4 regions of the Bradyrhizobium sp. 4 genome follow, and region 1 is predicted to be linked to each of the others. Evidence: predicted binding sites of a transcription regulator. Region 1 holds the regulator's gene; each other region holds the start of a gene.
What was found. Region 1 encodes LexA, which represses DNA repair genes until DNA is damaged. Its sites were predicted from a motif close to TGTTCNNNNTGTGTTCNG; they were not measured.

Region 1 (4,526 bases):
AGGCGCGTGACGGTCGGCTGCCTGTCGGCGATGACCTGCGCCTTGTGCTCGCGCTCCGTCACCGGCTGGGTCACAGGCAGTTGCAGCACGGTCGCGCGCTGGCCTTCGACGAGCTGCGTCACCAGCACATATTTGCCGTCCGGGAATTCGATCGCGTCATGATGGCGGTCGGGAACGTGCGGGTCGATCTTGCCGAACTTGCCCACGCGGGAATTGATGGTGCGCGTCCAGATCCAGCGATTGTCGTAGCGAACGTCGTCGGCGAAGGCGAGCTCCGTTCCCGGCAGCAGGCAGACGGCAACAGACGGATCGGCTGCCGAGGCGAAGCCGCGCGTCGAGGTGCCGCGGAAGCTTGTCGTGACGATCGTCTCGCCGACTTCGGCGGGGCGCGACGCGACGGCATGTAGGCTGTAGTCACACATCGGGTGCTCCTCATGCTGGGATAGCAACCCGCGTCTCTTCGAGGCGCAGGCCTCTATCAGAGTGGAAGCACGAACGCTCTGCTTGGTTGTGGGCAAATCTGCGGCTGCGTTCCGCAAGCCGCGATCACATTATCTTTCCCGCATTCAATAGGAACAAAGCCTGCTACGATGCATTCGGGAGGCGCGTGTCCGAATGTTGCCAGCCCGGATATTGCCGACTTGGCTGCAACGGTTGCTCGATCGCATTCCGCACGTTGCGGACGATCGCTGGCCGCCATTTCCTCGAACACTTGAGCCGCGCAGCGGTGCTGCTTCGTGGGCATCGCGAGGAGCCAGCGCCGGAGGAGGGGCCGGATAGTCTGTGCAGAACCAGAAAGACTATCCAGCCGGAGCGGAAGATGATCCGCTCCAATCTCTGACCGGCGATACCGATCGGAAGCGCGCGAGGCGCCAAGCACCTCCAGTATGAAGTACTCCCCGGTATCAAGGACGCCAGGTATCAAGGACGCCCGGTATCAAGGACGCCCGGTATCAAGGACGCCCGGTATCAAGGACGCCCGGTATCAGTACTTCCGGTAAAGCCCGATCAGCTTGCCCTGAATCTTCACCCGGTTAGGCGGCAGGATACGGACCTCATAGGCCGCGTTGGCGGGCTCGAGCGCGATCGAGGCGCCGCGCCGGCGGAAGCGCTTCAGCGTGGCTTCCTCGTCGTCGATCAGCGCCACCACGATGTCGCCGGTATCGGCGCTCTCGTTGCGCTGAATCAACGCCATGTCGCCGTCGAGGATGCCGGCCTCGACCATGGAATCACCGCGCACTTCGAGCGCGTAATGCTCGCCCGAGCCGAGCATGTCAGGCGGTACGCTGATAGTATGGCTGCGGGTCTGCAACGCCTCGATCGGCGTGCCGGCCGCGATGCGACCCATCACCGGCACCGCGACGGGACGTTCGCCCTCGTCCGCGGGCAGGCTGGAGCTCGCGCGCACCTTGCCGAGATTGCCCTCGATGACGCTCGGCGTGAAGCCGCGGCGGCTGCCTGCGGCTGCCTGGAGCTCCGGCAGCTTGATGACTTCAATCGCACGGGCGCGGTTGGGCAGGCGTCGGATAAAGCCACGCTCCTCGAGCGCCGTGATCAGGCGATGGATGCCCGACTTCGAGCGCAGGTCGAGCGCATCCTTCATCTCGTCGAAGGAGGGCGGTACGCCGCTTTCCTTCAGACGTTCACTGATGAACCGCAGAAGCTCGTATTGTTTGCGCGTTAACATCTCGACCAAAGTCCCCCGGTTGATGTCGTCCGATTCCGAGACGCTGAATTCGGCAATATGCCGCTACATGCTCGAAACAAATCATGAACGGACACTATATGTTCGATACATGTTCCGCAACTGCTTAATTTACCGTGAACAGAGCAAAGTTGGCGGAACGCGCATTGCCGGGGCGCTCAGACAGGGAGCCGCAACACTTCGCAAGCCGTGCCGGCTTCGGCCTTCGGCGCGAACGGTGCGCGCACGAGAAGTGCCTGCGCTGCAGCGAGATTCGCAAGCAGCGAAGAGTCCTGATGATTGACGGGAAGAACGACGCGTGTGCCATCGTCGCGCTCCTCCAGATGCGCGCGCAGATAGTCCTCGCGCTGGTCGTTGGCGCTGACGTCGCGGCCGAGCACGGCGCGCTCACGGCGATGGTGAATCACTGAACGGCCCGACAGGGCACGAATCAGCGGCACCATGAACAGGAAAGCGCACACGTAGGACGACACGGGATTGCCCGGCAGACCGATCACGCCCATTGCGCCGAGCCGCCCGTGCATCATCGGCTTGCCTGGCCGCATCGCGATCTTCCAGAACGCCATCGCGATGCCTTCGTCCCGCAGTGCCTGCTGGACCAGATCGTGGTCGCCGACCGATGCGCCTCCGGTCGTGATCAGGATGTCGGCGCCGCTCTCACGGGCGCGGCGGATGCCGGCGGTGGTGGCCTCCAGCGTGTCGGCGGAAATACCGAGGTCGATGGTCTCGGCGCCTTCGCTGCGGGCGAGCGCGTGCAGGGCGTAGCCGTTGGAATAGACGATCTGGCCGTGGCCGGGCGTGCTGCCCGGCATCACCAGTTCGTCGCCGGTGGCGAGAATCGCGACCTTCGGACGCCCGCAAACGGCAAGGTGCGGATGATTCATCCCGGCGGCGAGCGCGAGGTCGCGCTCGGTGAGACGGCTTCCCTTGCGCAGGAGCACGTCGTCCTCGCGGAAATCGACGCCGGCGGGGCGAATGTGCCGACCGGCGATCGCGGCTTCCTTGATCGTGATACGCTTGCCGGCGGCGACGGTGTCCTCCTGGATCACGACGGCGTCCGCGCCACCGGGAACGACGCCGCCGGTGAAGATCCGCACGGCCTCGCCGGCGCCGACCATCCCCGCGAACGGTCGGCCCGCCGCGACTTCGCCGATGATGGTGAGCTCCGAATCGATCGTCGCGGCATCGGCCGCTCGCACCGCGTAGCCGTCCATCGCCGACATCGCCTGCGGCGGCTGCGTGCGCCGCGCCGCGACGTCACGCGCGAGCACGCGATGGTAGGCCTGGTCGAGGGAGATCATTTCTTCCGGCAGCGGCTCTGCACCCGCCAGCACCGCGGCAAGCGCGTCGGAAACTGGCATCAAGGCCACGGCGAAAACTCCTGCTCGGCACGTTCGGGCGAATGTTCCGCACGTCTTCTAGCCGAGCGCGGGCGCAGAGGCAAAACAGCCGAGCGGGTGCAGTCATCCCACCGCATTGTTCCGGAAGGCAGGATCAAGCGCGTTGCGGCACGATCCGAAGAACGTGCCAGATCGGCAGGACAATGGTCATGGCAAGACGAGAACGACGAGCGCCCCGGCCTGCATCGATCAGCTCCCTGGCTGCCCGTGAGTTACGTCGGGCGCCTTGGGTCCCTGATCCTTGTCGGGCAGCGGATCGGCCTGGGATTTCAGGTCGGCGGCCTTGCTCACAAGCTTGGCGGAAAGATCCGAATCTGAAGTTGTCCTGGCGAATTCAAGAAGAAGAGAGGCCTGCTTGGTGAGGTAGGTTTTGCCCAACACGATGATGCATCCGTCTGTAGAAGTCCCAACGGACTCTAGAGTCCGGAAGACGGTATTCCGTTCCGGGAACTCTGTATAAAAATGCACAAAGTGATCGGGTTCCTAAACTTCTTCAAAATTAGTCGCGTTGGGCCGCATCTCCGGGGGTCTCGCGGCGGCAGATCGTCGTCAGATGCCCAATGCTTTCAATGCGTTCCCCACATCACGCGGCGAGGTCACATGCACGGCCGTCAAGCCGCGCGCCCGCGCTCCCTCGATGTTTTCAGCAAGATCGTCGAAGAACACGATACGCCCGGCGGGCACGCCGATCGCCGCGACGACGTGGTCGAAGGCCTCGGCATCCGGTTTGCGCAGGCCGATGCTGGACGACAAATACAGCTCGCGGAAATGGCCGAGGAGGTCGGCATATTCCCTTGAGAAATGGTCCACGTGTGGCCGGTTGGTGTTGGAGAAAGCGTACAGCGGCATCTGCTTCGCTGCCCGCGGCAGCAGCTCGGCGATGTCAGGCATTTCGCCGGCGAAGATCGCGTTCCAGCCTTCCAGGAACTGCGCGTCCGAAATGCCGATTCCGAGCGACGCTCGCAATGAGGCGAAATAGTCCTCATCGCTGATCTTGCCCATCTCGTGCAACCGATAGGCTTCGCTGTCGCGCACATAGCGCGCGACGATGGATTCGGGCTTGCAGCCGGCGTGTCCCGCCCAGCAGGCGATCGCCTTGGAGAAATCGATATCGAGCACCACGCGGCCGAGATCGAACAGAAGCGCATCCGCGCTGCCGGGAGAGAGCGATGTCACCTGCATCCTTTCACTCAGTATCGATATGGCTCGTGGTCGAACAGTGGAAACGCGCTGAACACGCTCGGCGCGTTGGTTGCGGTCGCGTGGTGCAGGCAGGATTTGTTGACCTCGGCGAACGAGGTCGCACCCAAGAGGCCGAGGCAGCGCAGCACTTCGTCCTCGAGCAGCTCCAGCATGCGCGCCACGCCGGCTTCGCCGGCCGCCGCCAGCGCCCAGCATTGCAGCCGGCCGATGCCGACGAG
Region 2 (4,526 bases), 2.5 Mb from region 1:
CGCACGTTCATCTTGAAGCCGCCGGGCATCACGATGTCGCCGGGCTTCTGGTCCGGCTTGCAGGCACCCAGCCATTTCGCTTCGAGCTGCATGGTCGTGTCGCGGCCTGCCGCGCCGGCGGCGCCGCCTTGCGCGTGCGACGACGTCTTCACCGTATAGGCCGAATTGAAATCGCCGGTGATCTCAGCATGCGAGGTCGTGCTGATGCCAGCGACATTGCATTCGGAATCGCTGACATAGCCGGTTGCGGTCTTCTTGATGTCCTGCTTAGCGCAGATCTGCTTGGCCATCGGGGAGATGTTGTTGTTCATCTCCTTGTCGACGGTCTCGTCGGTGCAGTGCTGCATGGTCATCTCGGGCACCGGCGTGCCGGTCCTGACCATCTTCAATTCCCACAGGCCCGCCTTGCGCACCGGCAGGTCGTCAGCGCGGGCGCTGGCTGCCGAGAAGACGAGGCAAAGGGCGGAGCCGAGCAAAGCGAGTTTGCGCGTCATGTCGGAAGCTCCCGGCTGCGATGGCGGCGTTGCGAAAGCGCCTCAGTAGAGCGTGCGGATCGGCTGGTCGGCCGCGCCATAGGGCACCCAGCGGCAGGAGAACGAGATGTAGCCGCCCTCATAGGCCTGCATCGCCAGGAATTTGGCGACCTTGCCATAGCGCGCGCAGTGATCGACCGCGACCTGCCGCGCATCGACCTGGGTTGCCATCGAATAGGCGATGATGCCGCCAGTGTCGTTGCCCTTGAACGGGGGCACCGGAAGCAGATCGGCGCGCGCCGACTGGCTCGCCATCATACCCAAGGCAAGTAGGCCCGCGGCCGCAATGATTCGCATTCCCGTCACTCCGATTGGTTGGCGGCAGTTTACGGTGTCGGCGCGGCGGTGGAAAGAACGGATGGTCGGTCCAACGCAGCATTGCGGTCAACTCGTCGGCAAGTGTTGCCGCGCTGCACTTGACCTCCCCCGGCCTTCGCGGCACCGTCCGACCCTTGCAGATCATGCTGTCTGGATCATCCATGCGCGCCTCGACCTTCCTGAAATCGCTCCGCTTTGCCGCCGTGCTCGGCCTCCTGTTCGGGGCGCTGTCGCTCGGTGAGGCCAGGGCCGCCAATCCGCTGGAGCTGAATTTCTGGCTGAGCGGGCCGCGTTATGACGGCAACGTCTCCGAATGCGACCGGGCGCTGCCGACGATCGCCAGCCAGTTCTGGGAGAAAGAAAGCTCGTTCTGGAATTCCTCGTTGAAGATCACCGGCTTCGCCGCGGTTCACGAGACCGCGTTCCGGCCCTGGGCATCGGATAACATCCCCCGCCGCTATTGCACCGGCGAGGCCATGCTCACGGACGGCAAGATGCGCAAGGTGCACTTCTCCATCGTCGAGGATGGCGGCTTCGCCGGCTACGGCCAGGGCGTCGAATGGTGCGTGGTCGGGCTCGACCGCAACTGGGCCTACAACCCGGCCTGCCGCGCCGCCAAGCAATAATTGCTCTGATCCGGACCCATCAGGCGGCCCAACGATGGTCGCCCGAAATTTGTTCTTGAAATGTTCCTATCGCCTGCTAGGCTCGTCTGCACAGTCTAGTTGAGGGGCGTCGCCATGTTTCATTCCAGATTGCATTCGTTCTCCCGCCTGATGATCTCGCTGACGCTTGCGGCCGGGCTGGCTGCACTGGCCGGCGGCGCAAAGGCCCAGGACAAGCGGCAGAACACGCCCGGCGAATTCGATTTTTATGTGCTGTCGCTGTCGTGGTCGCCCTCCTTCTGCGAAGAGGCAGCGGAGCGCGGCGGCCGCTCGCAGACCCAGTGCAGCGGACGGCCCTATGCTTTCGTGGTGCATGGTCTGTGGCCGCAATATGAGAACGGTTTTCCGGAATATTGCCAGCGGCCTTCGCCGCGGCTGAACCGCAGCATCGTCTCCTCCATGCTCGATCTGATGCCGGCGCCGGGGCTGATCTTCAACGAATGGGACAAGCACGGCACCTGCTCGGGGCTCGCCGACCGCAGCTATTTCGAGACGATCCGGAAGGCGCGCGCCGCAATCAAGATTCCGGCCGAATATCTCGATTTGTCGCAGGCCAAGACGGTGGCGCCGGCAGAGGTGGAGGAAGCCTTCATCAAGGCCAATCCGGGCCTCAGCAATGCCGCCGTCTCGATCACCTGCAACCGGACGCGGCTATCGGAAGTCCGCATCTGCCTCAGCAAGGACCTGCAATTCCGCGCCTGCGAGGAGATCGACCGCCGCGCCTGCCGTCGCGACCAGTTGGCGATGCCGCCGATCCGGGGTGGCTAGCCCAGGCATCGTGCCTCTTTGCTCAAGCCGTCACGTGGCGTAGTGCTCTTGCATGAATTACCGCCACGCCTTTCACGCCGGAAGCTTCGCCGATGTCATCAAGCACATCGTGCTGGCGCGCATCATCACCTATCTCCAGGATAAGCCGGGCGCGTTCCGTGTCATCGACACCCATGCCGGCGCTGGCCTCTACGATCTCGAAAGCGAGGAGGCGCGTCGCGGCGGCGAGTGGCTGACGGGCATTGCGCGGCTGATGCAGGCGCGGCTGTCGAACGACGCCATGGCGCTGACCAAGCCCTATCTGGACATCGTCCGCGCCTTCAATCCGAAGGGCGAGCTCAAGGCTTACCCGGGCTCGCCGCTGATCGCACGCGGCCTGCTGAGGCCGCAGGACCGCCTCTTGCTCTGCGAGCTCGAGCCGAAGGCGCGCAAGGCGCTGATCGGCGTGCTGCGCCACGACGAACAGGCCCGCGTGGTCGACCTCGACGGCTGGATGGCGCTGCCGGCTTTCGTGCCGCCGAAGGAACGGCGTGGGCTCGTGCTGATCGATCCCCCGTTCGAGGCGAAGGACGAGTTCGAAAAGCTCGAAGAGGCCTTCTCGACGGCTTTCGCGAAATGGCCGACCGGTATCTATGTAATCTGGTATCCCGCCAAGAGCCGGCGCGCCACCGACGCGCTGGTGCAATCAGTGGCGCGGCTCGCAGCCGCAGCAAAACCGCCGGGAAAATGCCTGCGCCTCGAATTCAGCGTGGCGCCACAAGCCGACGGCGCAGCCCTCACCTCCAGCGGGCTCTTGATCGTCAATCCCCCTTACACACTGCACGGCGAGCTCAAGACGATCCTGCCCGAGTTGGAAATGCCGCTCGGCCAGGGGGGCGCTGCCAGATTCCGATTAGAGGTGCCAAGGCCGTAACACTCCGGCATCTTGGGAAAAATATGCAGGAGCGGTGGTCAATCTGCAGAGAACCGTATTATGCTGTTGCGGTGACTGGCTTTACGTTCCGCTTCCGCGAATGGTTGCGGCGGAGTGAAGGCCTAAGAAAGATCCAGTCGGACCGAATGGTCTGCCCAAGGATGGCCAGCTCCCGGGCTTCGTAAGGCCCGGTCATGTCGTGACGTGCGTCTGCGTCACGACGGAGGAGCAATGAGGGGGAGTTTCCCGATGGCCATGACGGGAACGGTCAAGTTTTTCAACGGTGAGCGCGGCTACGGATTCATCAAACCGGACGACGGGGGCCGCGACGTCTTCGTGCATATTACTGCTGTGGAGCGGGCCGGACTGAAGGACCTTGCCGAAGGACAGCGTATTACTTTCGAAGTCGAACCGGACAAGAAGGGCAAGGGGCCGAAGGCGGTCGATTTGGTCATCCTTCCCTAGCGAGTCCGACGCGAAACACCGGCGCAAAAAAAATCCCGGCCGCGAGCGGCCGGGAGGCTGTAGTCCGGTATTTTCTTCTTTGGGTATCAGAAGTGATAGTTCACGCCTGCGCGCACAACGCTGGCGCTATAGCCGTTTGACACGCCTGTAATCGCGAACTGACTCGTCGACAGATCGATGTAGAGATATTCGAGCTTGGCGCTCCAGTTCGGCGCGAAACCAACTTCCGCGCCGGCACCGATGGTCCAGCCGGCGCTGGTATGCGACTCCGTCCAGCCGAACGTCTGCGCGCGCAGCTCGCCGAAGGCGAGGCCCGCCGTGCCGTAGAACAGCACGTTGCTGAGGGCATAGCCCGCGCGGCCGCGCAGGGTGCCGAACCACGGATTGGAGAACTTCCACGGCGCGAAGGTATCGTCGGCACCGGCGGCCTGGATGTCACCTTCGACACCGAACACCCACGGGCCGGTCTGGAAATTGTAACCGGCCTGAACGCCGCCGACGAAGCCCGACGGTTTTGCGGGATTGTTGTTCACCGAGCCCCATTCGTAGCCGAGATTGGCACCGAGATACGGACCGGCCCAGCTATAGGCGTTGAGCGGCTGATTGACCGTGTAGGGCGCACGTTGCCCGTAATTGAGATCGGCGGCCCCTGCCGAAGCCGTCCAGCCGACTGCAGCCAACGCGGCTGCGCCCACAACGAGCCTCTTCATCACATACTCCAACGCAACTGCCGTCACCGGCGCGATGCCTGCGCCGCCGCGCGAGGCAAAACCGCATGGTTACGGAACCACCACTATTTCGCGTAACATTTATCGAGAGTTTTAAGTTAAAGGCCTGTTAAGCCGGGTTACCGCGCTGTTAACA
Region 3 (4,526 bases), 3.8 Mb from region 1:
GACGCAGCGGCTTCGGTTGCAACAGTCTCTGCAGGCGCGGTTTCGGCAGACGCGGTTTCAGCGGGCACGGTTTCAGCAGCTTCAACGGGTGCCGCAGCCTCTTCCGCAGGTGGCGCGATGCCGGGAGCGTCTTCCGGCGTGACGGAAGCCTCAAGCGCCGGCTCGTCGTGTGCGGGCTCGTCGTGCTGCTCCATGCCGGGCGCGTCTTCGACAGTCACAGGCTCGGCGGCGGCTTCGATCGCGGTGTCCGCGGGCGCGGCGGCGTCCTCGACCGGCGCTTCGGTTGCGGGTGTCTCTTCGCTGGAGGCTTCAGCAACAGGGATCTCGGCAACAGCCGCAGCGGGCTTCGCCGGCAGCGGCGGGCGCTTGTCCATGCGATAGCCGAGCGCACGCAGCACCGACGCAAAATCCTCGCCGGCCGAACCGGTGAGCGAGGTCATCGCCTGCGTCACCACGAAGCTGCGGCCGTCGAACGCACCGGCGGGCTTTTCGCCGGACGCGTTCTCGCGCCAGGCCAGCGCCGGACGGATCAGGTCGGCCAGGCGCTCGAGGATGTCGACGCGCACGGCGCGCTCGCCGGCCTGCTTGTAGCCGAGCACGCGATAGGCGTCGCGCGGCAGCTGCTTGTCGACCGGGAACGAGGTGCGGCCCGAGCTTGCCAGATGCTGCGCGCCCGACAGCGCGGAGGGATCGACATTGTCCTGCTTCAGCGCCCAGAGCAGCGCGGCCAGCGCACGCCCGGCCGGCTTGAGCAGACCGGGGAAATAGAGGTGATAGGCGCCGAAGCGGACGCCGTATTTGCGCAAGGTCGCGCGCGAGGGCTGGTCGAGGTCCTTCAGCTCGTTGGCGATCTTCGGGCGCTCCAGCACGCCGAGCGCCTCGACGAGCTGATAGGCGATACCGCGGGCGATGCCGGTGACGTCCTCGGCCTTGCTGAGCTCGAACAGCGGCCCGAGCAGCTTTTCGATATGCGTCTTGAGCCAGAGCTCGAGCCGGGCCTGCACCTTGTCGCGGGGGCCGCCCGTGAGGCGTTCGTCGGAGATGATGCGGATGCGCGGATGCAGCGCGTCCTCTGCGGCAGACAGCCGCGCCACGGCGTCGCCGGTCCAGCGGATGATGCCTTCCGAGGTCAGCACGAAGTGCTCGTCCGGCGCATTGCCCAGTTTTTCGGCGCGCGCGTTGATCTCGCCGGCGAGCACGGCCTGCGCTGCAGCCTGCAACGCTTTCGCATCCGAGCCGGCTTCCGCCGCATCCGGTGCAAAGGTGAAGCCATCGAGGCGGCCGATGACATGGCCTTCGACGATGACTTCGCCGGTCTTGCCGATTTCCGTATTCAAGCTCGTGTTCTCCCGCAGGCGGCGCATCAATACACTGGTCCGGCGATCAACGAAACGCTCAGTCAAGCGTTCATGGAGCGCATCCGATAATTTATTTTCGACCTCGCGGGCGATCCCCTGCCAGCGTTCGGGGTCTTTCAGCCAGTCGGGACGGTTGGCGACGAAGGTCCAGGTGCGAATCTGCGCGATCCGGGCCGACAGCGTGTCGATATCGCCGTCGACGCGGTCGGCCTGGTCGATCTGGGTCCTGAACCAGGCGTCGGGGATGCATCCCTTCCGCATCAGGAAGCCGTAGAGCGTGGTGACCAGCTCGGCATGGGCGGCCGGCGACAGCTTTCGATAATCCGGGACCTGACAGGCCTCCCACAGCCGTTCCACGGCGTCCTTGCCGTGCGCGACGTCGCGCACCTCGGCGTCGCGGGCAGCGTGGTCGAGCACGCGCATGTCCTCGGCGATGGGCGCGCGCGTCAGCGCCTCATGGCCCGGGGCCAGGTTCAGGGAGACCTGGAGCGCGCCGAGGGACGCGAAATCCAGCTTCGAATTGCGCCATTGCAAAACCTTCACGGGATCGAAGGTGTGGTTCTGCAGCGCATTGACGAGCTCGGGCTCGAACGGTGCGCAGCGACCGGTGGTGCCGAAGGTGCCGTTGCGGGTGGCGCGGCCGGCGCGGCCGGCGATCTGGCCGAATTCGGACGGCGTCAGGCGGCGGAACTGGTAGCCGTCGAACTTGCGGTCGGAGGCAAAGGCGACGTGGTCGACGTCGAGATTGAGGCCCATGCCGACGGCGTCGGTGGCGACGAGGTAATCGACCTCGCCGTCCTGGAACATCGCGACCTGCGCGTTGCGGGTGCGCGGCGACAGGGAGCCCAGCACCACGGCGGCGCCGCCATGCTGGCGACGGATCAGCTCGGCGATGGCGTAGACCTCGTCGGCCGAGAAGGCGACGATGGCGGTGCGGCGCGGCTGCCGCGTGATCTTGCGGTCGCCGGCGAATTCCAGCTGCGACAAACGCGGCCGCGTGATCATGGAGACGCCCGGCAGCAGCCGCTCGATGATCGGACGCATGGTCGCAGCGCCGAGCAGCAGCGTCTCGTCGCGGCCACGGCGGTTGAGGATGCGATCGGTGAAGACGTGGCCGCGTTCCAGATCAGAGGCGATCTGCACCTCGTCGACGGCGAGGAACGAGACGTCGAGATCCCGCGGCATCGCCTCGACGGTCGAGACCCAGTAGCGCGGCGCTTTCGGCTTGATCTTCTCCTCGCCGGTCACGAGCGCGACGGCATCGGGACCGACCCGCGCGGCGATCTTGTTGTAGACCTCGCGCGCGAGCAGGCGCAGCGGCAGCCCGATCATGCCGGAGGGATGCGCGAGCATCCGCTCGATGGCGAGATGGGTCTTGCCGGTGTTGGTGGGACCAAGCACCGCAGTGACGCCGGCGCCGGGAAGCCGCTCGGAAGCGAAGGGGGAGGAGGAAAAAGGCATCTGGGGGATTAGGTAATGGCGATTGGGGCGAATGTCAGTGCTGTTTTGGGGCGGTGGCGCGAAGGGCCTGGAAGTCACCCGGCTTCGGCTTCTCCGCTGTCATGCCCCGGCTTAACCCGGGCATCCAGTACGCCGCGGCTTCTCGGCTCAATCGTAGACGCCTCGGCGTACTGGATCGCCCGGTCAAGCCGGGCGATGACACCGAGAGTGTGGGAGCATTCTCCCCGAACCTCGCGCAACTGTCTCACTTTGCGACGCTTTTCCCGTTGGCTTTAAGCTTCGGAACGAGTTGAGAACGAATCGCGGCCGAATCGCAGACTCCCCCGTGAGTCCCGTTCCGTTCACGCAACATGTCGCGGGAGGCTTATGGGTTCGCACTAGATGGAGTTTTGCCCCGCCGCACAAGCGACGTTTCGATGGCGGATTCGTTAAAGCTGGGGACGGCGCGGAGTCGAATCAGAAACGGGGAGGAGTCAAATGGATTCCCGCTCCTCGACCCCCTCCAAACAAAAAGTGCGAAAACAACCCCATGCACAGTAGGCATGTCATTGAAATCGCTTGCGTTTATTTTCGCCAAAAAGCGAGGTTCAGCGCGGGAGGCCCGGCCTACTGCGTCTTCGCGACCTTCGGCGGCTGGGCGCTGGTGATGAAGGACGTCGCTTCCAGCATGGCCGGCCCGAGCGGGGTCGGCACCTTCAGCCAGAACGGCACCAGGATGCGCGTTCCCGCGATCGGCGCGAACGCGACCTCGATGTTGCGCTGGGCGGCGAGATATTTAATCACAGGACGGTCGGGGATGTAGCCGGCGATGGGCACGAAATACAGCGAGCAGACCACGACCTGGCCGTGATAGCCCTTCTCCGCCTTCACGTTCTCCATGCGCTTGAAATCGAGCTTGAGCTCGTAGCGCATGCGGCCGTCGAACACGGCGGCGCTGCCGTGGCAGGCGTCCGCCGACAGCACGTCGCCGGTGCCGGATACGCGCACCAGCGAGGCCGTCATCGGGTCCCAGACGCCGCGGCGATGCGCATCGGTGACGACGATGCGGTCGGGATCGACCGGAGGCTCCGGCACGATGGCAAAATCCTTCACATTGCCCTTGTCGAGCGTGATGCGGATCTCTTCGGTCTTCTTCGAGGTGGTGGTGGAGGCCTGGTAGCCGGTCGCGACCAGCGCGCCGTTGACCACGCGGCCTTGCGAGGCGCCGGTGCCGGACCCGCCCGCGAAGGATTTCAGCAGCCCCGAGGTGCCGCCGGAGGCCGCGGCCGCGAACACATCGTCCTGGATGTCGATGTTCCAGGCGCCCTTGCCGACAGGAATGCCCGCCAGCGTCGCCTCGTATTGCGCCTCGAGCTTGCCTTGCGCCGCCGCGGGCTCCGCCGCCCACGCCAAAACGAGCGCGCCAAGGGCCGCCAAGACCCAGCGGCCGGCAGCGCGCGGATGATTTGCGCGCCGCTCCGCTGAGCGCAGCTCATTTGGGCGCAGCTCCGTTGTGCGCAGGCTTGGCGCAAGATGAGGCGTTGTGAGCACGAAACAATCCAATCGGGGCGCGAACGGTTGTTACTTAAGCCAAAATGCGCGCCAAGCAATGCGTCCGGGCCTATCCGCGTCCGGAACTCCACCGGACTCTTCGGGCGCGAATACGCCCTTTATGTGATGGTAAGGCGCGATAATCATTGCCGTTTTGGTGATCGGGGCGGGTCAGAA
Region 4 (4,526 bases), 900 kb from region 1:
GGTCCCTCAGATTCTCTCGGCGGGTATTCCGCAGTTCATCGTCGAGTCCGGCAATCGCGGGTCTCGGACCTAGCGCAAGTCCGTGCAGCAACCACCCCAGCTCAAACTCGCTAAAAACACGCGTACGGCGAAGACTACGCAGATGGAACAATGCATTCGTCCGTTCGTAACCCCGTGCAATGAGTTCGAGGAATCGCATTTCCGTCGCGCCGAGCCCCGTCGAAATTGACGGAAGCTCCGCCAGCAAGTCGATCAAGGCCGGCTTTAGCATCGGCAGGGCACTCAGATCGTTGTCAACGAGGCCGACACAGGCCTCGGGCGTCGGCGCGGCGTAGGCCAGCCAAGCCTTCCTTGCCGTTGCGAGTTCATCCGAGGTGATGTCGACAGCCGGAATGTAGGACAGCGACTTACTAATGTTCGCCGCCTCCTGTGAGATGAGATCGAAGGCAGTCAGTCGGAGCTTTGACTTGGCCACGGTCTCTGGGTGGGAGCGGAGATATTCGAGCAGCCAGATCAGCTGGAGCTGATCATTTGGGGTCCGATCGAACCACAATTCGACGACGTCGTAGGATTGGCAGAACTCGACCAGCGAGAGATGTCTGCGGTCTTCGGCAGCCGACGGCCGGCGTCCAACGAAGTCCGACCAGTGCGTCCCCGGACCCGCTCCCCCCGAGCGAGCGGCGACATAGACTGCAAGTTCGTTAAGAGGCGGAGGCCCATCGACAAAGCGGAACGTGAAGGGGATGACGATTTCGGCAAGGCCCGAGCGCATGAGGTCGAAGCCGGACGAACTCGTCAGAAACGCACGCTTCATCGCCTAAATACTCCAGGCAAAACGAAACGGGCACTGACGACGTCGGCAACTCAACGTCCTCAGCGCCCGCTCCTCGCGAAAAACTTTACTGTTGAAGCTTACTCGTCCGCCGGCTCCTCGCCGTCGGCGTCACGCTCGGGGCTCCCGGCGAGAATCTGCTCGGCGATCAGGCCGGAGTTCTGGCGGATCGAGGTCTCGATCTTGGCGGTGATGTCGGGGTTGGCCTTCAGGAACGCCTTCGAATTCTCGCGGCCCTGGCCGAGGCGCTGGCTGTCATAGGAGAACCAGGCGCCGGACTTTTCGACGATGCCGGCCTTGACGCCGAGATCGAGGATCTCGCCCATCTTGGAGACGCCCTCGCCGTACATGATGTCGAACTCGACCTGCTTGAAGGGCGGCGCCAGCTTGTTCTTGACGACCTTGACGCGGGTGGTGTTGCCGACAACCTCGTCGCGCTCCTTGATCGCGCCGATGCGGCGGATGTCGAGACGGATGGAGGCGTAGAATTTCAGCGCGTTGCCGCCGGTGGTGGTCTCCGGCGAGCCGTACATCACACCGATCTTCATGCGGATCTGATTGATGAAGATCACCATGGTATTGGACTTGTTGATGGACGCCGTCAGCTTGCGCAGCGCCTGGCTCATCAGACGGGCCTGCAGGCCCGGCAGCGCGTCGCCCATCTCGCCCTCGAGCTCGGCTTTCGGCACCAGGGCCGCGACCGAATCGATCACCAGCACGTCGACCGCGCCGGAGCGCACCAGCGTGTCGCAGATTTCCAGCGCCTGCTCGCCGGTGTCCGGCTGGGAGATCAGGAGCTCGTCGATGTTGACGCCCAGCTTGCGCGCATAGACCGGGTCGAGCGCGTGCTCGGCGTCGATGAAGGCGCAGATGCCGCCCTTCTTCTGCCCTTCCGCAACCGTGTGCAGCGCCAGCGTGGTCTTGCCCGAGGATTCCGGCCCGTAGATCTCCACGACGCGCCCCTTCGGCAGGCCGCCGATCCCGAGCGCGATATCGAGCCCCAACGAGCCCGACGAGATCGCCTCGACATCCATCGAACGGTCGTTCTTGCCCAGCTTCATCACCGAGCCCTTGCCGAACTGCCGCTCGATCTGGGAGAGCGCGGCGGCGAGAGCTTTACTCTTGTCCATGGAGGATCCTTCGACGATACGCAGGGCAGTGGTGGACATCGGGTCGTGCTCCTTATGACGAGGATTCGCGTGAGGGACAAACGATTGGCGAGGCGGCGCGGCGATAAAAGCAATGTACCCTATTTGTTCTAGGTTCGCAATATGTTCTTTTGGGAATTTGCACGCTCTGGCTGACGCGCATCAAAGACGGATGACCCGCACGCCGCCAGAATTCGGTAATCCTGCGGCACCGAACCTTTCGCGGTCTGCGGCCTTCTCTTGGATGAGACTGCAACTCTGGGACTTCCAATCATGACGGAAAATACGCATCACGATACGAGCCGGCGCACTCCGCTGCTGGAGGCCGCGCGGGAGGAACTGAGGAAGTTCGAGCGCAAGGAAAACGAGTTCCGCAAGAAGGATCGCGAAGAGCGTGCCGCCGAACTCCATCTGCCGCTGGACGCGATCAAGGTTCACTAAGGCCGCGGGGACGAGGGCTTAGGAGCTGACAGGCCGGCTGGCTGGGCAGGCGGCGGCGGTGTTCGCCAGCGGCAACGCGCCAGCGACGAGGCCGGAGCGGCGCCATTGATCTCAAAAAGATCGGCACGGGAATCGGGATTCGGATGGCCGTGGAGGCGAGTCCGAGTCGATATGGTATCCAATTACTACCAGTAAACTATTGATTGAACGAGAGAATTTTCCGGCGGGCTACTGTGCATGGGGTTGTTTTCGTGTTTTTGAAAGGCGCGCATGGGCCTTTCCAGTCATGGAGCCATATCCCGGCACCCAACGCCGCCTATAGCAGAACCAGCAACCCGATGCCGATCACCAGCACGACGAAGCCAGCCGCCGTCGCGGCGGCGAATGACCGCTCTACGTTGTCCATGATGCCACCCCGTTGCCGGTGCGCCACGTTTCCCCCATGGCAGCACCGTCGCTGCGAAATCTCGCCTGCGGTTGTGTCCTGAGTTGTGCGAACGGATGTCGAAATTGGGACCGGTGCGGGGCCAGTCTGCGGCCCGCCGCGCTCCGGCTTTCGCTGCCACCGTCAGCCTTGTCAGGCTGTCGTAAGCTGAGCCGGCTAGGTTCGCCTGGCTATGGTGTTGCAGCCCAGCACCTCAGCCTCCAATAACCTTTCCCCGCTTGGTTCTTCCAAGCGGGGTTTTTCATTCCGATTTTGATGCCGATTTCCATGCCGGCCGGCCGGTTTGCGAACCGCCCTCCTCCTGCGTCAGCCGCAGCGAGAAGGCGCGGATCGCCGGCGCCGCGAGCAGCACGATCGGCAGCATCGCCGCCCATGCGATCAGCCACGACACCATCCAGTGCGCGAGGAAGTCCAGTGCGTTCCCTGCCGGAAAGCTGGCGATGCCCGCGGCGATCAGCGAGGTCAGTCCGGACTGGATGATTCCGAACACGAAATGAGAATAGCGGCGGGGGATGCCCGGCATGACGCGCCCATGTTGCTTAGCCTCATCGGGCCAAGCAAGGCACATGCCGCGTTCCGGAAGGCGCCCTTACCCATCCCAGGAACTCTGTTCTTGGTCGGAGAACCACGGGCATGAGGTCTCGCGCCGCCGCGCGTGGCCGGCGTCTTTCGACATCCGATTTCGAATGTTTCGGAGCGCCTGCGTTTGCGAGATAGCCGTGAGCTATCCGGGGCTTACCGACAGATTCAACTTCCCCCGGAATATTATGCCGCCCAGCATGTTCTCAGTGATGGAAGTGAATCGTGGGAGAAGGCCATGAATCACAGGGGCGTCGAGTTCACCGTCGCCAAGACGGCACTTCCCGGCATCTGGCAGTGGCAGTTCCGGATCGGCGAGCAGATCAAGACCGGCCGAACCGAGACCAAGATCGATCTGTTGGCGATCCGGCGGGTGCAGCTGCGCATCGATCGGGAGCTGAAGGCCATCGGGCGCAAAACCGCCTGAGCGGCAGGCCTAAACGGCAGGACCGAGATCGGCGGCGGGCTGGCGCGCCCCGGCGCGCCGCAGCCGTCATGGCCTATAGGACGCAGCGGCTCCCATGGGGCTATTCCGTAGCCGACCGGAATTGATCTGCCGACGGTTTGGGATTGGACTGCCCGCGATTATGGCCGTGGGGACGGAGCCATCAGGCGCGATCGGTGCGAACCATGCCGCTCTACTTCTTTCGAATCCGGAACGGCAGCTATTCCGGCTGTGCCGACCAGGCGTCGGAATTTGCCGATCGCGATCTGGCCTGGAAGGAGATGACCAGCGTCTGCGCCGACATGGCTGCCGGCATCGCCCGCAAGCTCCAGGAAAATTCCGAATGGAATATGGAGCTGCTGGACGAGGCCAAAGAGCCCGTGTTCCGGATCCGCATCACATCGGAAACCTTCGAATAGGGGCCAAGCCTAATCCGCGCTGGGCAGCCGCCGCATCGTGAATTCGATGTCGCCGCCGGGCAGCTCGCGCCAGGTCTCGACCGCGCTCATATAGCCGGCCTTGGGGTAGCGGGTGAAGAAGGCCTGCGCCCTCTCCCGTGCCGCCGCGCGTGGCAGCGTGAAGGTTTCGCGCAGATAGCCGTCGCCGGCCCTCGCGCCGGGCTTGCCGCCCATCTTG

Region 2: a site for LexA is predicted at 1,528-1,545, ahead of IVB45_RS32160 (ribonuclease T2). Genes of this name have one in related genera too.
Region 3: a site for LexA is predicted at 3,100-3,117, ahead of IVB45_RS01945 (helicase-related protein). Genes of this name have one in related genera too.
Region 4: a site for LexA is predicted at 2,076-2,093, ahead of recA (recombinase RecA). Genes of this name have one in related genera too.

Annotation. Positions count from the first base shown of each region.
Region 1 covers NZ_CP064686.1:4,247,211-4,251,736, reverse strand. Annotated here, with positions in the region: gene IVB45_RS19940 (hypothetical protein) at 1-422, opposite strand, end outside; gene lexA (transcriptional repressor LexA) at 986-1,687, opposite strand; gene glp (gephyrin-like molybdotransferase Glp) at 1,864-3,075, opposite strand; gene IVB45_RS19925 (hypothetical protein) at 3,295-3,486, opposite strand; gene IVB45_RS19920 (HAD family phosphatase) at 3,655-4,287, opposite strand; gene IVB45_RS19915 (alpha-hydroxy acid oxidase) at 4,296-4,526, opposite strand, start outside.
Region 2 covers NZ_CP064686.1:6,720,409-6,724,934, forward strand. Annotated here, with positions in the region: gene IVB45_RS32145 (DUF3617 family protein) at 1-494, opposite strand, end outside; gene IVB45_RS32150 (hypothetical protein) at 537-830, opposite strand; gene IVB45_RS32155 (hypothetical protein) at 1,013-1,477, shown strand; gene IVB45_RS32160 (ribonuclease T2) at 1,592-2,284, shown strand; gene rlmJ (23S rRNA (adenine(2030)-N(6))-methyltransferase RlmJ) at 2,337-3,197, shown strand; gene IVB45_RS32170 (cold-shock protein) at 3,447-3,662, shown strand; gene IVB45_RS32175 (outer membrane protein) at 3,749-4,372, opposite strand.
Region 3 covers NZ_CP064686.1:407,874-412,399, reverse strand. Annotated here, with positions in the region: gene IVB45_RS01945 (helicase-related protein) at 1-2,819, opposite strand, end outside; gene IVB45_RS01940 (DUF3108 domain-containing protein) at 3,426-4,235, opposite strand.
Region 4 covers NZ_CP064686.1:5,150,272-5,154,797, forward strand. Annotated here, with positions in the region: gene IVB45_RS24545 (hypothetical protein) at 1-814, opposite strand, end outside; gene recA (recombinase RecA) at 913-2,001, opposite strand; gene IVB45_RS24555 (hypothetical protein) at 2,254-2,421, shown strand; gene IVB45_RS24560 (DUF2798 domain-containing protein) at 3,108-3,389, opposite strand; gene IVB45_RS24565 (hypothetical protein) at 3,684-3,872, shown strand; gene IVB45_RS24570 (hypothetical protein) at 4,076-4,309, shown strand; gene IVB45_RS24575 (hypothetical protein) at 4,319-4,526, opposite strand, start outside.